Regions from separate parts of the Actinoallomurus acanthiterrae genome, predicted to be linked through region 2. Evidence: predicted binding sites of a transcription regulator. Region 2 holds the regulator's gene; each other region holds the start of a gene.
What was found. The regulator LexA, encoded in region 2, represses DNA repair genes until DNA is damaged. The targets are predictions, from matches to a motif close to TCGAACANNTGTTCGA.
Positions count from the first base shown of each region.

Region 1: the regulator LexA is predicted to act here: its motif matches at 2,736-2,751, upstream of uvrA (excinuclease ABC subunit UvrA).
Region 3: the regulator LexA is predicted to act here: its motif matches at 2,622-2,637, upstream of ACYVF7_RS14165 (DUF6504 family protein).

Region 1 is NZ_BAAHCO010000001.1:7,582,174-7,586,637, forward strand. It holds gene uvrA (excinuclease ABC subunit UvrA) at 1-2,621, opposite strand, end outside; gene ACYVF7_RS35820 (MBL fold metallo-hydrolase) at 2,801-3,619, opposite strand; gene ACYVF7_RS35825 (MBL fold metallo-hydrolase) at 3,755-4,408, shown strand.
Region 2 is NZ_BAAHCO010000001.1:3,189,134-3,193,597, forward strand. It holds gene leuS (leucine--tRNA ligase) at 1-2,074, shown strand, start outside; gene lexA (transcriptional repressor LexA) at 2,122-2,826, opposite strand; gene nrdR (transcriptional regulator NrdR) at 3,445-3,909, shown strand; gene ACYVF7_RS15550 (vitamin B12-dependent ribonucleotide reductase) at 3,983-4,464, shown strand, end outside.
Region 3 is NZ_BAAHCO010000001.1:2,910,386-2,914,849, reverse strand. It holds gene ACYVF7_RS14175 (magnesium chelatase subunit D family protein) at 1-778, opposite strand, end outside; cobalamin riboswitch at 838-959, opposite strand; gene ACYVF7_RS14170 (LLM class F420-dependent oxidoreductase) at 1,178-2,206, shown strand; gene ACYVF7_RS14165 (DUF6504 family protein) at 2,227-2,502, opposite strand; gene ACYVF7_RS14160 (hypothetical protein) at 2,681-2,956, opposite strand; partial or broken gene ACYVF7_RS14155 (helix-turn-helix domain-containing protein) at 3,275-4,161, shown strand; gene ACYVF7_RS14150 (DUF397 domain-containing protein) at 4,185-4,292, shown strand; gene ACYVF7_RS14145 (alpha/beta hydrolase) at 4,372-4,464, shown strand, end outside.

The DNA.
Region 1 (4,464 bases), 4.4 Mb from region 2:
TTGCGGATGTCCTCGAAGTGCAGGCCGGTGGTGGGCTCGTCGAGCACGTAGATCGTGCGGCCCGTGGAGCGGCGCTGCAGCTCGGAGGCGAGCTTGACCCGCTGCGCCTCGCCGCCGGACAGGGTCGGCGCGGGCTGGCCGAGCCGGACGTAGCCGAGGCCGACGTCGTTGAGCGTCTGCAGGTGGCGGCGGATCGCCGGGATGGCTTCGAAGAACTCCAGGCCCTCCTCGATCGGCATGTCGAGGACCTCGGAGATCGTCTTGCCCTTGTAGTGCACGTCGAGGGTCTCCCGGTTGTACCGGGCGCCGTGACAGACCTCGCAGGGCACGTAGACGTCGGGCAGGAACTGCATCTCGATCTTGATGGTGCCGTCACCCGAACACGCCTCGCAGCGCCCGCCCTTGACATTGAACGAGAACCGGCCGGGCTGGTAGCCGCGCACCTTCGCCTCGGCGGTCGCCGCGAACAGCTTGCGGACGTGGTCGAACACGCCCGTGTAGGTGGCCGGGTTGGACCGCGGGGTGCGGCCGATCGGCGACTGGTCGACGTGGACGACCTTGTCGAGCTGGTCGACCCCGTTGATCCGCTTGTGCCGGCCGGGCACCGTGCGGGCCCCGTGGAGATTCTTGGCCAGCGAGGTGTAGAGGATGTCGTTGACCAGCGTCGACTTGCCCGACCCCGACACGCCGGTGACGGCGGTGAAGACGCCGAGCGGGAACGCGACGTCGATGTCGCGCAGGTTGTGCTCACGGGCGCCCTTGACGACCAGCTCGCGCCCGCGCTGGCGCTTGCGGCGGGTCGCCGGGACGGCGATCTCCTTGCGGCCGGAGATGTACGCCCCGGTCATCGAGCTCTCGCTGGCCAGGAGGTCCTCGACCGTGCCGCTGACGACGATCTGGCCGCCGTGCTCGCCCGCGCCCGGGCCGATGTCCACGACCCAGTCGGCGGCCCGGATGGTGTCCTCGTCGTGCTCGACGACGATGAGGGTGTTGCCGATGTCGCGCAGCCGGATCAGCGTCTCGAGGAGCCGGTGGTTGTCCCGCTGGTGCAGCCCGATCGACGGCTCGTCCAGGACGTACAGCACGCCGACCAGCCCGGAGCCGATCTGGGTGGCCAGGCGGATGCGCTGCGCCTCACCGCCGGCCAGGGTCGCCGACGCCCGGTCCAGGCTGAGGTAGTCGAGGCCGACGTCGAGCAGGAAGCCGAGCCGGGCGTTGATCTCCTTGAGCACCGCCTCGGCGATGTGCTTCTCCCGCTCGCTCAGCTCCATGTTGAGCAGGAACTTCGCGCACTCCCCGATCGGCATGGCGGCCACGTCGGCGATCGACCGGTCGTTGACCGTGACGGCGAGGACGACGGGCTTGAGCCGCTTGCCGTCGCACGACGGGCACGGGATCTCCCGCATGTAGCCCTCGAACCGCTCCCGGCTGGAGTCGCTCTCCGCCTCGGAGTGGCGCCGCTGGACGTACGGGATCACGCCCTCGTAGGTCGTGTAGTAGGACCGCTGCCGGCCGTACCGGTTGCGGTAGCTGACGTGCACCTGCGTGTCGTGGCCCTGCAGGATCGCCTTGCGGGCCTTGGCCGGGAGCCGCTCCCAGGAGGTGTCGAGGTCGAAGCCCATCGCGTCGCCGAGCGCGCCGAGCAGCCGCAGGAAGTAGTCGCTGATGTGGCCGTTCGACCACGGCGAGATCGCCCCCTCCTCGAGGGTCTTCTCCGGGTCGGGGATGAGCAGCTCCGGGTCGACCTCCATGCGGGTGCCCAGGCCGGTGCAGTCGGGACAGGCGCCGTACGGGGAGTTGAACGAGAAGGACCGCGGCTCGAGCTCGTCGAAGGACAGGTCGTCGTACGGGCAGTAGAGGTGCTCGGAGAACATCCGCTCGCGCTGCTCGTCGTCCTCGGGCAGGTCGACGAAGTCGAGGATGACCGTGCCGCCGGTGAGTCCGAGCGCCGTCTCGATCGAGTCGGCGAGCCGGCGGCGCGAACTGTCCTTGACGCTCAGCCGGTCGACGACGACCTCGATGTCGTGCTTCTCGTACTTCTTGAGCTTGGGCGCCTCGTCGAGGCGTACGAGGTTGCCGTCGACGCGGGCGCGGGAGAAGCCCTTGGTCTGCATGTCGCGGAACAACTCGGCGTATTCGCCCTTGCGGCCGCGGATCACCGGGGCGAGCACCTGGAACCGGCTGCCCTCGTCGAACTCCATCACCCGGTCGACGATCTGCTGGGGCGTCTGCTTGGAGATCGGGCGGGCGCAGACCGGGCAGTGCGGGTGCCCGATGCGGGCCCACAGCAGACGGAGGTAGTCGTAGACCTCGGTGATGGTGCCGACGGTCGAGCGAGGGTTCTTGGACGTCGACTTCTGGTCGATCGAGACCGCCGGGGACAGCCCCTCGATGAAGTCGACGTCGGGCTTGTCCATCTGGCCGAGGAACTGACGGGCGTACGCCGACAGGGACTCGACGTAGCGGCGCTGGCCCTCCGCGAAGATCGTGTCGAACGCCAGGCTGGACTTGCCGGAGCCGGACATGCCGGTGAACACGATCAGCGCGTCGCGCGGAAGATCGAGTGAGACGTCTTTGAGGTTGTGTTCACGCGCTCCGCGCACGATGAGACGATCAGCCACGGCGTATTCGCTATCCCCTAGAGCCTGGTTGAGACAGGTCAGCTTCAGGCTAACGAGGAGACAGGCGGTTTTCTTCCGATCGCCCCTGACGGCGGGCTCCTCGTCGCAGCAGAACCGTACACGTGTTCGAAGAGAGATCGCCACCGAAACGCGGGAGGCCGGTGGGGCGGATGCGACCTTTACTCCGGCCCGTCGTCGAGGGCGCGTTCGAGGTAGCGCCCGGCCGACCGGCGTACGGCGTCGGCACCGTCGGCGGCGACGACCCGCCCCCACCAGCCGCCGTACACCCGCTCGAACGGGAACGGCTCCATGCGGCGCAGGGCGCGGCGGATGATCCGGGGGCGCTCAGGGATGAGATTGGGGTAGCTGTACATAAAGCTGACGTACCGGCGGTCGGGGACGACGGTGAAGATGTCGCCGGTCAGCAGCGCTCCGCTGCCGTCTTCGCCGTCGCGCCAGTGCAGCACCTGACCGCCCGCGAAGTGCACGCCCGCGTTCACGAGCGTGAGCCCGTCGCCGATCTCCTGGGTCTCGCCCTCCCAGAAGACGATCGACTCGTCGGGCCGGGCCACCCACTCCCGGTCGGCCGCGTGAATGTAGACGGGCGCGTCGAAGGCGTGCGCCCACTCGATCATCGAGCCGTAGAAGTGGGGGTGGCTGATCGCGATCGCGTCGACGCCGCCGAGGTCGGCGACCTGGGCGAGGAGGTCGTCGTCCAGGTAGGTGATCACGTCCCAGAGGACGTTGCCCGACGGAGTGCGGACGAGCAGGGCACGCTGCCCGATCGAGGTCTTCGGATCGGTACCGACGCCGACGATCCCCGGCCCCTCGTCGGCGACCTTGCCACGGTGCCCGGCGGCGTGGAGCTCGGCGATCGTGGTCCACTGCTGGCCGTCCCACCCGACGTACTGCCGTTCGTCCTCGCAGATCGGGCAGTCCGGACGGGTCGCGGCGTACTGCACCCCGCAGGTGCGGCAGATCGGAAGATCGTCGTCCATGGCCGGAGCCTACGTCCGGACGAGTCCGGGTCCGGGCACCGCCACGGGCATCCGCCGGACCGAGCGCCGAGCGGCACGGAAGTGAAAGGATGGACGGGTCCGCGGCCATGTCCCCGATGACCGGAGGGAGAGCGCGTGTCCTACACAGGCGATGTCGAGGTCGGCGGTCCCCCCGACGTGCGCGAGCTGCCCGGCCTGACGATCAGCAAGCTGGCCGTCGGGCCGTTCGACAACAACGCCTACCTCCTGCGCTGCACCGCCACCGGCGAGCAGGTCCTGATCGACGCCGCCGCCGAGCCGGAGCGACTGCTCAAGCTCCTCGGCGACGCTCCCCTCTCCCGCGTCGTCACGACGCATCGCCACCAGGACCACTGGGGCGCGCTCGGCGACGTCGTCGACGCGACGCATCCGTCGGTCGTGGCGCACCCCGACGACGCCGAGGTCCTGCCGTTGCCGGTGACCGAGCCGGTCCGGCACGGCGGCACCGTCCGCGTCGGGCAGAACACCCTGTCCGTGATCCACCTGCGCGGCCACACCCCCGGGTCGATCGCGTTGCTGTACGGCGACGGCGACACGCCGCACCTGTTCACCGGCGACAGCCTGTTCCCGGGCGGGCCGGGCAACACCTGGGGCGACGCGACGCTGTTCAACCAGCTGATGGACGACCTCGAAGAGCGGGTCTTCGGCACCCTGCCGGACGAGACGTGGATCTATCCGGGCCACGGCAAGGACACCAGTCTCGGCCGCGAACGCCCGCACCTCAAGGAGTGGCGCACCCGAGGCTGGTGATCGCGGTCCGCCGGTCCCGCGCGGCAGTCGTCCCGGGTCCGCGCGCCCGGGGCTGG
Region 2 (4,464 bases):
CACCTCCGACCCGGAGTACTACCGCTGGAACCAGTGGCTGTTCCTGCGCTTCTACGAGCGAGGCCTGGCCTACCGCAAGGGCGGGCAGGTCAACTGGTGCCCCAAGGACCAGACGGTGCTGGCCAACGAGCAGGTCGTCAACGGACACTGTGAGCGGTGCGGCTCGCTGGTCGAGAAGCGCGTCCTGACGCAGTGGTACTTCAAGATCACCGAGTACGCCGACCGGCTGCTGACCGACATGGCGGGCCTGGAGTGGCCCGAGCGGGTGCTGCTGATGCAGCGCAACTGGATCGGCCGCTCGGAGGGCGCGGACGTCGCCTTCCAGATCGAGGGGCGCGCGGAGCCGGTCACCGTCTACACGACCCGGCCGGACACCCTGTTCGGCGCGACGTTCTTCGTCGTCGCCGCGGACGCCGCGCTGGCCGATGAGATCTGCGCGCCGGAGCAGCGCGCCGAGTTCGAGGCCTACCGCGACGCCGTAGGGCGCGAGTCGGAGATCGAGCGGCTGTCCGCCGACCGGGAGAAGACCGGCGTCTTCCTGGGCCGCTACGCGATCAACCCGGTGAACGGCGAGCGCATCCCCGTGTGGGCCTCCGACTACGTCCTGGCGGAGTACGGCCACGGCGCGATCATGGCGGTGCCCGCCCACGACCAGCGCGACCTGGACTTCGCCCGCAAGTTCGGCCTGCCGGTCCGCGTCGTCGTCCAGACGGGTGAGACGGACCCGGCCGAGACCGGGGTCGCCACCCCCGGCGAGGGCGAGCTGGTCAACTCCGGGCCCCTGAATGGCCTGACCAAGTCCGCCGCCATCCCGCGGATCGTCGAGGTCCTGGAGGAGAAGGGCCTGGGCAAGGCATCCGTCAACTACCGGCTGCGCGACTGGCTGATCTCCCGGCAGCGGTTCTGGGGCACGCCGATCCCGATCATCCACTGCGACGCGTGCGGCGAGGTCCCCGTCCCCGACGAGCAGCTGCCGGTGCGCCTGCCGGACGACCTGCGCGGCGCCGACCTGGCGCCGAAGGGCGTGTCGCCGCTGGCGGCGGCCGACAACTGGGTGAACGTCGAGTGCCCCAAGTGCGGCGGCCCGGCCAAGCGCGACACCGACACGATGGACACCTTCGTCGACTCGTCCTGGTACTTCCTGCGCTACTGCTCGCCGGACTACACCGACGGGCCGTTCGACGTGGAGAAGGTGCGCCGGTGGATGCCGGCCGACCAGTACACCGGCGGTGTCGAGCACGCCATCCTGCACCTGCTGTACGCGCGGTTCTTCACCAAGGTGCTGTACGACATGGGGATGGTGGACTTCACCGAGCCGTTCAACCGGCTGGTCAACCAGGGCCAGGTCATCCTGAACGGCTCCGCGATGTCCAAGACGACCGGCAACCTGGTCGACCTGGGCGAGCAGATCGCCGAGTACGGCGTCGACGCCGTGCGGCTGACGATGCTCTTCTCCGGCCCGCCGGAGGACGACATCGACTGGGCCGACGTGTCCCCGTCCGGTTCGGTGAAGTTCCTGGCTCGCGTGCACCGGGTCGCCGCCGACGTGACCTCCGAGCCCGGGGCCGACCCGGCGGCCGGGGACGTCGAGCTGCGCAAGATGACGCACCGGACGATCGACGAGGTCACCAGGCTGGTCGAGGCGCACCGGTACAACGTCGCGATCGCGCGGATGATGGAGCTGACCTCCGCCGCCCGTAAGACGATCGACGCCGGCCCGGGAGGCGCCGACCCGGCGGTGCGGGAGGCGGCCGAGACTCTGGCGGTCATGCTGTCGCTGGTCGCGCCGTACACCGCCGAGGAGCTCTGGGAGCGGCTGGGCCGTACCGCTCCGGTGACCAAGGCGGGGTGGCCGACGGCCGAGCCCGCGCTGCTGGTTCAGGAGTCGGTCACCTGCGTCGTGCAGGTGGCGGGCAAGGTCCGCGACCGCCTGGAGGTGTCCCCGGACATCGCCGAGGGCGACCTGGAGCGGCTGGCCCTGGACTCGGAGAAGATCCGGGCCGCACTGGGCGACCGGGGCGTGCGTAAGGTCATCGTGCGCGCCCCGAAGATCGTGAACATCGTGCCCGCCTAACGGGCGAATCCACCCGGGTCGGTGCGATCTCGCCGACCCGGGTGGGATCACATCTTGCGCAGGACCGCCACCACGCGGCCGAGGATCGTGGCGTCGTCGCCGGGGATCGGGTCGTACGCCGGGTTGTGCGGCATCAGCCAGACCTTGTCGTCGCGCCGCTTGAGCGTCTTGACGGTGGCCTCGCCGTCGATCATCGCCGCGACGATGTCGCCGTTCTCCGCGACGGGCTGCTGACGCACGACGACCCAGTCGCCGTCGGCGATGGCGGCCTCGATCATCGAGTCACCGGTGACGTTCAGCAGGAAGTGCGTGCCCTCGCCGACGAGCTGCCTGGGCAGCGCGAAGACGTCCTCGACGGCCTCCTCGGCGAGGATCGGGCCACCGGCGGCGATGCGGCCGACGAGCGGGACGTACGCGGGGGCGGGGCGCGTCGAGGCCTCCTGGCCATTGGTGATCTCGTACGCCTCGTGCTCGGGCTCGGCGGCGACCGCCGAGGATCCGGGCATGCGGACGACCACCGCGCGCGGCCGGTTCGGGTCGCGCAGCAGGAAGCCCTTGCGCTGCAGGGTGCGGAGCTGGTGGGAGACGCTCGAGGTGCTGGTCAGCCCGACGGCCTCGCCGATCTCGCGCATCGAGGGCGGGTAGCCGCGCCGCTGGACCGAGTCCCTGATCACCTCCAGCACCTTGCGCTGGCGGACCGTCAGCCCGCTCTCGTCGCCTGGGCCGTCCGGCATTTCCCGAACCTTGCTCATGGTGTCTCCGATGGATGTCTTCTCGCGGTGACGCGCGGCCGCCGGTATTTCACTCCCGTAGAGGGACGTTATCGCTTCTCCGGGAAATGATCAAACAGGTGTTCGAAAAATGTGGAATTTTACGGTCCGGGGCTATGTTGCCTTTAGTTCGTACACGTGTTCGATAATAATTCTTGTGCGGGCGTTGGTGAAGGGCGGATGTCGTCATCGGGCGCCGGTGTGCCGAAGGGGGTGGTCGCCGTCGTGTGTCCGGGCGGGACATGGCAGGCTTGGCCGCCGGGGGTGCGCCCGCGCGAGAGCGCCGGCGCAATGTGATCCACTTCACCGTTTCGGCCGTCGGCGGCGTCTCCGCAGGTCAATGAGGGAGACGTGTGCCCTGGCGGCGGGTCGCCGCGCCCGGAGGAGGGCGCGACACGCCGTAAGAGGCGGCGGATCTCCTCGTGAGCGGGCTCTTCGCGTCAGGTGCCTCGTGTGGGTTGCGATGCCCTCGGTCGGGCTCTACGGTTGGACCACAACATCTAGTAGTTACATGGATGTAGTTCACCATAGGTTGTGGTTACAAGGTGAGGTTCGCGTAGAAGACGCGTGACTCGCTGTCAGGGGGAGGAGTCCGGAGGCATGCACTGCCCGTTCTGCCGACACACCGACAGCCGAGTCATCGACAGCCGGGCGACCGACGACGGATCCGCCATCCGGCGCCGTCGCTCGTGCCCGGAGTGCGGTCGTCGCTTCACCACCCAGGAGACGGTCCTCATGATGGTCGCCAAGCGCAGTGGCGTCACCGAGCCGTTCTCCCGGGAGAAGATCATCGCCGGAGTGCGCCGGGCATGTCAGGGCCGTCCCGTGAACGAGGACGCGCTCGCCATGCTCGGGCAGCGGGTCGAGGAGGCGATCCGGGCGACCGGGAACGCCGAGATTCCCTCGCACCAGATCGGGCTGGCGATCCTCGGACCGCTCCGTGAACTCGACGAGGTCGCGTACCTGCGATTCGCCTCCGTCTACCGGGGGTTCGAGACGCTCGACGACTTCGCCAAGGAAATCGAATCGCTGCGCGTGGCGAACGACGGCGACGCCCTGTCCTAGGGCGGCGCCCGCGCCGCGGGCTTGTACGGGTAATCCTGGAGGTGGGCCTGGTGTGCCCGAGAAGGGGGATGTCATGACAGAGACGGTGAGCGGCTCAGCCCGACGGGGGAAGGCGAGCCGCAAGGGCGTGAAGATGGAGCGCATCTTCACGCGGCCGGGCGTCCACCCGTACGACGACGTCAAGTGGGAGCGGCGCGACGTCGTCATGACCAACTGGCGCGACGGGTCGGTGAACTTCGAGCAGAAGGGCGTCGAGTTCCCCGCGTCCTGGTCCGTCAACGCGGTCAACATCGTCACGTCGAAGTACTTCCGCGGCGCCGTGGGCACCCCGCAGCGCGAGTGGAGCCTGAAGCAGCTGGTCGACCGGGTCGTCGGGGTCTACACCGAGACCGGCGTCAAGAACGGCTACTTCGCCTCCGACGAGGACGCCGAGATCTTCGACCACGAGCTGAAGCACGCCCTGGTCAACCAGGTGTTCAGCTTCAACTCGCCGGTCTGGTTCAACGTCGGCACGGCCTCTCCCCAGCAGGTCAGCGCCTGCTTCATCCTGTCGGT
Region 3 (4,464 bases), 280 kb from region 2:
GCAGCGCGCCGTCCGGAAGCACGACCTCGGAGAGCCTGGCGCGTGCCTGGCCGATCCGCCAGGCCAGCTCGGCCTCGGCCCGCGCCCAGCCGAGCGTGAACGTCGCGGGATCGGCCTCGAAGGCCAGGCGCCGCCGGACGACCTCCGCCCGCTCCTCCGGGTCCCGGGTGGCCGTCACCTCCACCGTCAGGCCGAACCTGTCGAGCAGCTGCGGCCGCAGCTCGCCCTCTTCGGGGTTCATCGTGCCGACCAGCAGGAACCGGGAGGCGTGCCGGATGGAGACGCCCTCGCGCTCGACGTACGACTGCCCCATCGCGGCGGCGTCGAGGAGGAGGTCGACGAGGTGGTCGTGGAGCAGGTTCACCTCGTCGACGTACAGGACGCCGCGGTGGGCCTCGGCCAGCAGGCCGGGCTGGTACGCCTGGACGCCCTCGGTCAGGGCGCGTTCGAGGTCGAGCGAGCCGGTGAGGCGGTCCTCGGCGGCGCCGATCGGCAGCTCCACGAGTCGCGCCGACCGGACCAGCGTGCCGCCGTCCTCGCCGTGCGGCCCGTCGGGGCACTGCGGGTCCGGCGCCTGCGGGTCGCAGGAGAACCGGCAGTCCTCCACGACCGTGACGTCCGGCAGCAGCGCGGCGAGGCCGCGCACGATGGTGGACTTGGCGGTGCCCTTCTCGCCACGGACCAGCACGCCGCCGACGGCCGGGGAGATCGCGTTGATCAGGAGGGCGAGTTTGAGGTCGTCCAGCCCCGTGATGGCGGAGAACGGATAGGTGTTCACCCGGTGGTCGTCCTTTCCTCGGGTTAACGCGCCCGTAGGTGGTCTGGCATCGGCGACCGGAGTCTCCTGGCTCCCGGCTCGTCGCCCACCCTCGGCCTTCCGGCTCACGCCGTGGCCTTTCGTAAGGAAGAACTCCCCGGTCACAGTTGCGCGACAGCCCCGGATTCGCACCGGGTTCCTCCGCGTATCGCCGGGAGACAGCATGACATATCCGGTCTGGCCCGCGACACCGCAGGTCCGGAGCAGGGCCTCGGCGCACAGGCCGGCGCCGCACACCCGCACCGCCCCCCGTACGGCCGCCACGCCTGTACGGCCGCCGCGGCCGTGCGGTCGGGCCCGTGCCGGATCGACGTCGATCTGCTTGAATAGAACGCGTTCTAGTTTTGAGGAGGCGCGCGGATGAGGCTCGGCATCAACGTCGGCTACTGGCAGCGGGATCCGGAGGACGCCACCGAGACGGTGCTGGCGGCCGAACGGCTCGGCTATGAGTACGTCTTCACCGCGGAGGCGTACGGCTCCGACGCCTTCACCACGCTCGCCTGGTATGGCGCCCGGACGTCGCGCATCAAGCTGGGCACGGCGGTGGTCCAGATGTCCGCCCGCACCCCCGCCGCGACCGCCATGCACGCGCTGACGCTCGACGCGCTGTCCGGCGGCCGGCTCACCCTCGGCATCGGCGCGTCCGGCCCCCAGGTCGTCGAGGGCTGGTACGGCGTGCCGTTCGCCCGGCCGCTGGAGCGCACGCGCGAGTACGTCCGGATCCTGCGGGACGTCTGGCGGCGCGAGGAGCCGGTGACCTCCACCGGCCCCCACTACCCGCTGCCGCTGCCGCCGTCGGCGTACGGTCCCGGCCGCGTCACCGGTCTCGGCAAGCCGCTCAAGTCGATCGTCCATCCCGTACGCCCGCGGATCCCGGTCTACCTCGGCGCGGAGGGCCCGAAGAACATCGCCCTCGCCACCGAGATCGCGGACGGCTGGCTGCCCCTCTTCGTCGATCCGACCCGGATCGAGGCGGTGTTCGGGGCGTCGCTGGCGGGCCGCCGGGAGGGGTTCGACGTCGCCGCGACCGTGACGACGATCGTGACGGACGACCTGGCGACCGCGCTGGAGTTCGCCAAGATCCCGCTGGCGTTCTACATCGGCGGGATGGGCGCCAAGGACCGCAACTTCCACCTCGACCTGATCGGGCGGCTGGGCTACGCCGAGGAGGCCGTACGCGTGCAGGAGCTGTTCCTGTCCGGCCGGCGCGACGAGGCGATCAAGGCGGTGCCGGACGAGCTGGCCGACTCCATCTCCCTGCTCGGTCCGATCGGCCGCATCAAGGAACGCCTCCGCCTGTGGCAGGACTCACCCGTGACCACGCTCCTCATCGCCGGGGTGAAGGACGAGCCGACCCTGAAGGCCATCCGCGACCTCGTCGAGTCCTGAACTCCCTCGAGGGCGCGTCGTCAGTTCCAGGCGCGGGAGAGCATCCAGGTGCCGGTCTCCTGGTCGTGACGCAGCTCGTACACGCCGATCGCCCGGTCCGGAGTGGCCTCGACGCGCCAGAACTCCCGCTCGACGCCTTCCGGGGCCTCGGGGTGCCGCTCGTGCCACCAGTCGCGGGTGGTGACCCAGCGGTCCAGGACGCGCAGCACCGTGTAGAGCCGGCCGCGCCAGACGAAGCGCGAGGGCCTGCCGTCGCTGAGCCAGACCTCGACCGGGTCGCCGTACACCCGGCTCATCGGCCGCCACCCGGCGCGTCTTCACGCCCCGCGAACCCATCGCTCGCTCCGCCCACGCGGGCCGCCCACCTTCCGGATCGATGACAGGGAGTGAGCCTGGGGGAAGGCAGGCGACAAGTTCGAACATACGTTCGGAAGTAGCTTTTGTAAAGTGCCTACCGCCGGGCGATCTCGCGGCTCAGCGACCGAGGGAGTGCGCGATCGCTTCGGCGGCGCGCACGGGGTCGGCGGCGTCCGCCTGGCCGCCCCGGCCCCACAGGTACGACCAGGCGATCCGGGACGTCGGCATGGCGACCACCATCACGCTCCGCCCGCCGGTCGGGTCGACCACGCGCAGCATGGACTCCTCGGCCCCGACCAGCACGCCACGCAGACCGCGGACCTCGACCTCGCGGGCGAGTGCCTCCAGGTGGCGACGCCGCGGCCCGGACGGGGAATCCGCAGTGGCGGCCATGGGTTGCCACCCCTCTCGCGCTTGGACGATACGGCAGGAAGGGGTACGCCCTAGGGCGTTCAACAGGTAAGGTGCCATCCGGTGGCAAAAGGTGCCCAGATGGCAACGGTGAGTGACCTTCCCTGTCAGGATGTCCTCCCCCACTTTGACGTGCAAGTATTTTCGGACAAATAGATCAGACGGATTCGGCATCACCCGTGCACAGTTCAACGGCCCCTACGCGGTCCGGCCGAGGGTTTCGGCCTCACCCACCGCAGCCCACCACCGGTCCCCCCTCTTGTCGCCATTCCCGCAGGACGCTCGCCATGGAGGTGCCCCATGTCCGATGGTCGTAGCCCCACCGTTCGCCGTCGCCGGCTCGGGATGGAACTGCGGAGGCTCCGCGAAGCCGCGGGTCTCATGATCGAAGACGTCGCGAAGCACCTCGAGTGCTCGATGTCACGCGTCAGTCGCATCGAGACCGGCAAGTCGGTGGCGCGCATCCGCGACGTACGGGACATGCTCGACCTCTACGGGCTGCCCGAGGGCTCCCAGCGCGACCAGCTCCTCGGGCTCGCCAAGGACGCCCAGCAGCGCGGCTGGTGGACCGAGTACGAAGCGGTGCTGTCCACGTCCGCGGGCCTGGACACCTACATCGGCCTGGAGGCCTCCGCCGCCTCCATTCGAACGTTCCAGACCCATCTGGTGCCGGGTCTCCTGCAGACCGAGGAGTACGCCCGCGCGCTGATCAAGGCCGGCCCGGCGAGACCCCCGAGAACGTCGACCGGCGCATCGCGCTGCGCACCCGCCGCCAGGCCATGCTGCAGGAGCCCGGCCGCCTGGAGCTGTGGACCGTGATCGACGAGGCGGTCCTGCGCCGGCCGATCGGCGGCATCACGGTGATGCGGGCCCAGCTGATGCGGCTGCTCGAGGCCGCCGAGCTGCCCGGCGTCACCATCCAGGTACTGCCGTTCGCGCGGGGCGCCCACCCGGGCGTCGACGGGGCCTTCACGATCATCGGCTTCCCCGACCCCACCGACCTGGACGTCGTCTACATCGACTGTCCCGCCGGGAACATCTTCCTTGAGAAGGAAAAGGACGTCCGCCGTCACACGACCTGGTTCGACCATCTGCGGGCCGCCGCGCTGCCACCCGACGAGTCAGCCGAGTTCATCGCGGCAGCGGCGGACGAGTTCAAGAGTGCGTCCCCGTACCCGCGGGGGTGATTTATCAGAGAGGAGAGCAGGGGATGAGTGGCCACCCCGATCTCACCGACGTCGGCTGGCGCAAGAGCAGCCGCAGTTCCAACAACGCCGACTGCGTCGAGGTCGCCGTGATCGACGGCTCCGACGACTGACACATATCTCATGCCCAGCCGACCGCGGGAGTTCGCTCCCGCGGTCCCTCTCGGGTTTGCGCCGGGTTAAGATCGCCACATGCTGCCCTGGTCGGCCGAGCTCGCCGGACGTATCGACGAACACGAGTTCTCCAGCGATCTGCTGCGCGACAACCCTCTCGGCGACCCGCAT